Regions from separate parts of the Terrabacter sp. C0L_2 genome, predicted to be linked through region 2. Evidence: riboswitches for the same ligand, from Rfam matches in the RefSeq annotation. Region 2 holds a riboswitch; the other holds the start of a gene.
What was found. Region 2 has a riboswitch for cobalamin ahead of U5C87_RS06225 (VWA domain-containing protein). Riboswitches for the same ligand answer to the same signal wherever they lie in the genome.
Positions count from the first base shown of each region.

Region 1: another riboswitch for cobalamin. It lies ahead of U5C87_RS16720 (SCO2322 family protein); the one in region 2 lies ahead of U5C87_RS06225 (VWA domain-containing protein).

Region 1 covers NZ_CP143557.1:3,627,983-3,631,955, reverse strand. The annotation lists gene U5C87_RS16725 (energy-coupling factor transporter transmembrane component T) at 1-930, opposite strand, end outside; gene U5C87_RS16720 (SCO2322 family protein) at 946-1,704, opposite strand; cobalamin riboswitch at 1,797-1,948, opposite strand; gene U5C87_RS16715 (hypothetical protein) at 1,983-2,198, shown strand; gene U5C87_RS16710 (serine hydrolase domain-containing protein) at 2,195-3,562, shown strand; gene U5C87_RS16705 (DUF3043 domain-containing protein) at 3,604-3,973, opposite strand, start outside.
Region 2 covers NZ_CP143557.1:1,332,889-1,336,861, reverse strand. The annotation lists gene cbiE (precorrin-6y C5,15-methyltransferase (decarboxylating) subunit CbiE) at 1-254, opposite strand, end outside; gene U5C87_RS06235 (hypothetical protein) at 433-1,095, shown strand; gene U5C87_RS06230 (hypothetical protein) at 1,127-1,573, shown strand; cobalamin riboswitch at 1,599-1,724, shown strand; gene U5C87_RS06225 (VWA domain-containing protein) at 1,782-3,836, shown strand; gene cobO (cob(I)yrinic acid a,c-diamide adenosyltransferase) at 3,836-3,973, shown strand, end outside.

The sequences.
Region 1 (3,973 bases), 2.3 Mb from region 2:
GGCGGGCACGGCTCCGACGAGGACGGTGACGGTCTCGGTCCACGTCCACCGCTCTCGCCGGTGACCCGAGCGGTGGTCCCGCGAGGCCCCCACGAGCAGGCTCGACCCCGAGAGCACGGCGCCGAGCACGAGGACCGGCAGCCCGAGCACCCCGCCGGCCGAGGAGTCGAGCAGGCCGTAGAGACCGGCGAGGACGCCGACGAGACCGGCGAGCGCGAGCCCCGTCGCCGCGCGACGGCTCGTCGTGGTCGACCGGACCGCGCGACCGTAGCCCCGGGACTCCATCGACGCGGCCAGGCCGAGCGAGCGCTCGAACGCCGTCTCGAGCACGGGCACCGTGAGGCGCGCCATCTCCCGCAGGCCACGGCCGTCGCGGCCGCGCAGGGTGCGCGCAGCGCGCACGTCGCGGGCGTCGGTGAGCAGCTGCGGCGCGAACGTCAGGCCCACGACGACAGCCGTCCCGACGTCGTAGAGCGTGGCGGGGAGGTAGCGCAGCAGGCGGCGCGGGCTCGCGAGCGCGTTGGCCGCCCCGAGGCACGCGAGGACCGCGGCGAGACGCAGGGCGTCGTACGCGGCATACAGCAGCGACTCGAGCGTGACGGTGCCGCCGATGCGCACGGCGGCCGCCCAGTCCGGCAGCGGGACGCTGGGCAGGGTGAGCACGACCGTCTCGCCGACGATCCCGTTGCCGAGCAGCGCGGTCATGACGACGCGGAAGGCGACGACGACCGCGCCGATGACGAGGAAGGCCGGCAGCGGGTTGACGGTCGCGGGGTCACGGCGTTCGGAGACGACGAGGACGCAGACCCCGATGACGAGGAGCAGCAGGACCGGGTTGGTCGTGCGCGACGCGGCCGTGGCGAGCCCCAGACCCCACAGCCACCAGGCTGCGGGGTGCTGGAGGCGGGCCTTGTGCCGGGGCCGCGTCACGCTGGCCGGTGCTCCTCAGCCGTCCTGCCGGGCGCGCGACCGCGACCGCACGAGCAGGTAGCCGATGAGGGCGAGCAGGACCAGGCCGGCGATGACGTATGCCGCCACCGTCCCACCCGAGGTGCCCGACGCCGGCGTCGTGGTGACGTCGCCGGCCGTGGCTGCCGCGGGGGTGGTCGCTCCCGCTGACGGGGTTGCGGAGGGGGTGCTCGCCGGGGCCGCGATGGTCACGGGCTGGTCGGCGGCCTTGGCCTCGGGGGAGACCTCCTTGACTGCTCCGCCGCAGTCGGTCGTCGGGTAGCCGGCGACGCCGCAGACCAGGCCCTTCTCGGTGCGCACGTCGCCGGCGGTGGCGAGCACGGCCGCGCTCGTGGCGTCCGCGGCGACGACGGCACACAGCGCCTTGGGCTCGGGCGGGGTCGCGCCGTCGGCGGCGTCGGCCGGGCGGCCGAAGTCGACGACGAGACCGACGCGCTTCTTGCCCGCCTCGGCCGGCGTGCTGCCGCAGACCTGGTCGAAGGTGAGCACGGCGCGCGGGTAGCGGGTCGAGGCCTCGTCGGCGACGGCGAAGCGCCAGCCGTCCACGCTGCCGTCCTTGGGGACCGTCTGGTCCGGGCCCTTCTGCGCGAAGGTCCACGCGCCGTCGGCGAGCTGGTAGAAGCCCCAGTAGCGGTAGGCGGCGGCCTGGGCGGGCGCGACCGTCAGGGCGGACAGCGCCGCCGCGACGAGCGCGACGAGGACGACCCGGAACGGGGCACGACGGACAAGGGACACGGTTTCCTCCTCGCGGTCGGACACCATGTCGGGTCTGCTGGCTGACGCCGGCCCGGCGGGGTGACTCCGGTCCGCATTCCACGACAGACTGACAAAGGAGCCGGTAGGACGCGGGTTTTCCGACTGGTCACCCAGGGCCGGCTGGCGGCAGGGAGTGGCTTCACGGTTGCGGGTCAGCGCCGGAGTCTCACCGGCTTGCCCCATCGTCCTTCGGGTAAGGCGAACCGTCGCACGGCGGGCGGCCGCCCGTCAAACGAGCAGCCAACTAGGGTGTCGGCATGAGCGCTGACTGGTCCTGGCTGTTCCTCGACGCCCACGGCAACCCGATGGAGGGGGAGGGCCTGACCACCACGGGCTTCCCGACCCAGAGCGACGCCGAGAGCTACCTCGGGGAGTCGTGGCGTGAGCTGCTCGACGCCGGGGTCGAGGCCGTCACGCTGCGCGAGAACGACGCCGTCGTCTACGGCCCGATGAGCCTCCGGGCGGCGGAGTGAGCGCGTCCGCGACCGGCACGACCGGCACGGGCCTGTCGGCCGGGCTGGAGCGGGACCTGCTCGCGCGCGTCGTGACGGCGCAGCGCTCGTGGCGCTCGCCCGGCGTCAGCGTCGGCGTCGTCCGGGACGGACACCTCGTCTGGTCGGCGCACGTGGGGTCCGCCCGTCTCGGGACCCGCCCTGCCCCGGCGACCGACGACACGCAGTTCATGATCGGCTCGGTGACCAAGACGTTCACGGCGCTGACCGTCATGTCGCTGCGCGACGAGGGCCGGTTGTCGCTCGACGACACGCTCGAGACGTACCTGCCGGGCACAAGGCATGGCCGGGTTCCCGTGCGGCAGATGCTCGCCCACGCCTCCGGCCTGCAGCGCGAGCCCGTCGGCAACATCTGGGAGAGCCTCGAGGCGCCCGAGCGCGAGGAGTTCCTCGCCGGGGTCGAGCAGGCCGAGCAGGTGCTCCCCGGGCACCACGCCTTCCACTACTCCAACCTCGCCTACGGCCTGCTCGGTGCGGTCGTCGAGCGCGTCACCGGACAGGAGTGGGAGCACGTCGTGCGCGAGCGGGTGCTGGAGCCGCTGGGGCTGACCCGCACCGGGCTCGCCCCCGCCGACGATCGCGCCCTCGGTTACCAGGTCGACCCCTATGCCGGCACCGCGCGCGAGGAGCCGCTCTTCAGCCTGGGCGCGACGGCTCCCCTCGGCGGGCTGTGGTCGAGCGTCGCCGACATGGCTCGCTACGCCGCCTACGTCGCGCGGCCCGACGACCGGGTCGTGCGTCCCGAGACGGTCGAGGAGATGTGCCGGCCGCTCATCATGACCGACGTCGACGGCTGGAGCGGCGCCTACGGCCTCGGCTTCGGCATGGGCCGACGCGGCGACCGCGTCTACGTCGGGCACGGGGGCGCGATGCCGGGCTTCCTCACCGGCCTGCGAGTGCGGCGGGCGGACGGTGTCGGCGCCGTCGTCTTCGCCAACGCGACGTCCGGAGCGCTGACGCTCGGGCTCGCCACCGACCTCGTCGAGGCCGTCGTCGAGGCCGAGCCCACTCTCGCCGCGGCGTGGGTGCCCGAGGTGGAGCAGCCGGCCCTCGCGGAGCTGCTCGGCCTGTGGTGGTCCGAGGGGTCGCCGATCACGTTCTTCGTCCGCGACGGCGAGCTGTGGTCGCGCTTGTCCGACGACGAGCCGCTCTCCGAGACGCGCTACGCCGCCGAGGGAGCAGACCGCTTCCGGGCCGTGGCCGGTCGCGAGCGGGGCGAGGTCCTCGAGGTCGTCCGGTCAGCGGACGGGTCGGTCGACAAGCTCTACTTCGCGACGTACGCCGTAACGCGGGCGCCGCTGTCGTTCGCCGAGCTCCAGGGCTGAGCCTGGGGCTCGGCCCGGCGGACAGCCTCAAGCAGAGAGGCTCAGGCCGGGTGCTCGCCGCGGGCGACCTGCGGCTTCGGCATGCGGGTGCGGCGCATCTGGAAGGCGCGCATGATCGCGTACCACGCGTCGCCCTTCTCGGCCCCGCCGAACTTGTCCTCGACCTTGCGACGCGTCCGGCGCCACATCAGCACGGCGTCGCCGATGGCCACGAGGATGAGGCCGTAGACGAGCACGAAGACCAGGAGCAGCGCCCAGTTGGTGCGCACGAAGCTGAGCAGCAGCACGATGAGCATGATCGGCAGCATGAACTCGCCGATGTTCCAGCGGGCGTCGACCGTGTCGCGGATGAAGCGGCGGCGGGGGCCCTTGTCGCGGGCGGGGAGGTACTTCTCCTCGCCCGTCATCATG
Region 2 (3,973 bases):
AGCTCGGCGAGCAGGCCGCTCAGCCGAGGGAGGAGGGGTGACGGCCACGGCACGAGCCGACGGTCGGGCCGCGCCTCGAGCATGGCGAGGTGCCGCTCGCCCCCGATGACGACTTGGGCCTCGTCGACCAGCCGCCGGCACGTGGCATCCAGCGAGTCGACCCCCGACGCGCCGACCCCGACCACCTCGAGCACCGGTGGACGGCCCGCCGTCACCGCACCGTCGATGCTGCTCGCGTCCTGGATCGAAGCCACGCCGGTGACCCTAGCCGGGTGTTGCGGACGCTGCTCCTGCCGTCCCGGCGTGAACCTCTCGGCAAAACGAGATGTCCGTTTCGCGCCGCAGGGGCGACTACATCCTCCATGATGGGCTCCGGGTCCACTGGGGGGTGGGCCGTCACGGAGATATCCCTGGGGGACGGGGCCAGTCAGCATGCACACGAACTTCTCGACCACGGCTGCGCGCGAGTCAGGCGCGCCGCACTGCGACGCGTCCCCGGGACGCCGCGGCCTCGGCACGCAAGCCGACGTGGCGGACGCGCTCGCGCGCCTCGACTCCGGCGCGGACCCCCATGCCCAGGTGGCGGTCGAGGTCGGCACCCCGGCCTCGGTCCTGCTGCACCACGGCTGGGTCGACCGCACCAGCACGATCGTCGTCGACCTCGGGGCGCAGGGGATCGACCTCGTCGACGTCGACGTCGCGTTCCTGCCCGCGACCGTCGCCCGGCTCACGATGCTGCAGCCGCGCCCCCTGCTCGAAGGCCGTGCAGGCCCCGTCGACCGCAGCGACCTGGACGCGCTCGTGGGTCCCGCGCCGTCGGACCGCCCGAGGCCCGCGGCCGACGTCGCGAGGGCGGCCGGTCGGTGGCCGGACGTCGCGCAGAGCCTCCTGACGGGGGCGTGGCGACTGTGCGTCGTCGACGTCGCGGACAGCCGGACGGGCAGCACGCAGACCGAGCAGCTCAGCTGGCTCGACACCCCGGCGGGCCTGCTGCGGGTCGACGGCTACCCCCACGCGCCGGTCCTGACCGGCACGTCGGCGGAGAGCATCTGGGAGTCGCTCGTCGCGACGCTGCCCGCGCACCGCCGCGCGTAGGATCGCCCTCGCCGACGACACGACAGGGGCGATGGTCATGCACCGCACGGGCGTCGTCCCTGGTGCACTCGACCGGTCCGCAGGGCTCCTCGTGGACTACGCCCTCGTGGTCGTCGCCGTGGCCCTGCTCGGACTCGTCGTCTGGTCGCGCCTGGGCCGCACCGACGCGGCCCGCTGGTGGGTGAACGACCGCCTCCAGGAGTCCGCGATCCTCTTCTGGCTGCCGGGCGTCGCGCTCGTGCTCGCAGCGACCGCCGGGCTGCGCGGCTACGACGACGGGGCCCAGAAGGGCGCGCTCGCGTTCGTCCCGCTCCTGCTCGTCGGGCTCGTCATCAGCCTGTGGGGCGGCCTCTTCCTCCCTGCGCCGCGCTGGTACGTGCCCCGGTGGTCGCTGGAGGCCCGGTCGCCGCGCCTGCAGGTCCGCATCATCGGCGACCGCCGTGGACCCGACCGCCCTCGACCCGACCGCCAGGGCTGACACCGCCGCGCCGCGCCGCCCGTCGTCTGGCAGACTGCGCGATGGCGACTGGAGAGGAATCCGGTGCAAATCCGGAGCGGTCCCGCCACTGTGAACCTCAGACCACCCGGTCGGGGGAAGCCAGGGCATCTCCCGTCGCTGGTCGCGCCCGCCGGGCGCGTCCGGTCCACCGACGCGGGCGAGGCACCCGCAGGAGGCTCGCAGTCCTATGCGCGACGGCTCGAACGACTCGAAAACCCTTGTCCGGCAGGACTCCCCACCTGACACCTTCCCCTTCTCGGCGGTCGTCGGCTCGGAAGACCTGGCCCTGGCGCTCGTCCTGACCGCGGTCTCGCCGGATGTCGGCGGCGTCCTCGTGCGCGGCGAGAAGGGCACGGCGAAGTCGACCATGGTGCGCGGCCTCGCTGCCGTGCTGCCGCACCAGCAGGTCGTGGCCGGCTGCCGTTTCGGCTGCGCGCCGGGTGACGGCGCCGGGTGCCCCGACGGTCCCCACGCCGACGACTCCGGGATCGACCGGCGCCCCGCACGCCTGGTCGAGCTGCCGATCGGCGCGACCGAGGACCGCGTCGTCGGGTCGCTCGACCTCGAGCGGGCGCTGGGACGCGGCGAGACGGCCTACCAGCCCGGCCTGCTGGCGGCCGCGAACCGTGGCATCCTCTACGTCGACGAGGTGAACCTGCTCCACGACCACCTCGTCGACCTGCTGCTCGACGCCGCGGCGATGGGCCGCAACACCGTCGAGCGCGACGGCGTCTCGGTGTCGCACGCGGCCCGCATCGTGCTCGTCGGCACGATGAACCCCGAGGAGGGCGAGCTGCGCCCGCAGCTGCTCGACCGGTTCGGGCTGACCGTCGAGGTCGCCGCCCCTCGGGAGCCCGCGCTGCGCGCCGAGGTCGTACGCCGTCGGCTGGCCTTCGACGGCGACCCGGCTGCCTTCGTGGCCCGGTTCGAGGACGACCAGGAGGCACTGCGCCGACGCATCGCCGACGCGCGCTCACGCGTGGGCGCCGTGACCCTGACCGACGCGATGCTGACGAAGATCGCCACCGTCTGCGCCGGGTTCGAGGTGGACGGACTGCGCGCCGACATCGTCACCGCTCGCGCCGCCGTCGCCCACGCCGCCTGGTCCGGGCGCACGAGCGTCACCGTCGCCGACGTCCGCGCCGCGGCGCGCCTGGCCCTGCCGCACCGCCGCCGGCGCAACCCCTTCGACTCCCCCGGCCTCGACGAGGACCTCCTCGACCAGCTGCTCGGCGACGACGAGCCGGAGCCCGACCCCGATCCCGACCTTGATCGCGATCCGGGCGACGACAAGGGCGACGGCGAAGGCGGGACCGACGGCGAGGCGCAGCCGAGCACGTCGGACGAGCAGCCGCAGCGGGCCGACGGAGGCGACCGGGGCGACGACGGTGGGACAGCGCCGACGGAGGCTCCCGCCGGCGCGCCCGCGACGGCCGGCGTCAGTGCCGCGGACGATCCCTACCGCGCGAGGCTGCTGCGCGCCAAGGGCATCGGCCACGGCGACCCCGGTCGCCGCTCGGCAGCCCTGACGAGCACCGGGCGGCGGGTCGGCTCGACGAGCGCCCGCACCGGACCGGTCCACCTGCCGGCGACGATCCGTGCCGCCGCCTCGCGCCGGCGGGACACGCACCGGCTGCGCGTGCTCCCCGGCGACCTGCGCCGGTCGGTGCTCCAGGGCCGCGAGTCCAACCTCGTGCTGCTCTGCGTCGACGCGTCCGGCTCGATGGCCGCGCGCAAGCGCATGGAGGCGGTGAAGTCAGCCGTGCTCTCGTTGCTCCTCGACGCCTACCAGCGCCGCGACAAGGTGGGCCTCGTGACGTTCCGCGGCGCGGGCGCCGAGCTCACCCTGCCCCCGACCGGCTCAATCGACATCGCGGCCCGGCGGCTGCGCGACCTCGCCCACGGCGGACGCACGCCGCTCGCGGAAGGGCTCGAGACGGCATACGACACGTTGCGGGTGGAGCGGCTGCGCGACCCGAACCGGCGGGCGCTGCTCGTCGTCGTCACCGACGGCCGGGCCACGAGCGGCCCCGATGCGCTGGCGCGGGCTGCTCGCACCGCGGGGGTGCTGCGGCACGAGGGCGTGGAGAGCGTCGTCGTCGACTGCGAGTCGGGGCGCTTCCGCCTCGGGCTCGCCGCCCGTCTCGCCGAGCACCTCGGTGCCGAGCACCTGGCCGTCGGCGAGCTCGCGGCCTCCGCCATCGTCGACGCGGCGCGGGCGAGCACCGGGCGGGCCGCCTGATGCGCGGGCAGCCGACGACCGTCCCCGAGGACGGCCTGACCACCCGCCAGCGACGCAACCGGCCGCTGGTCATCGTCAACACCGGCGACGGCAAGGGCAAGTCGACCGCGGCCTTCGGTCTCGCGCTGCGCGGCTGG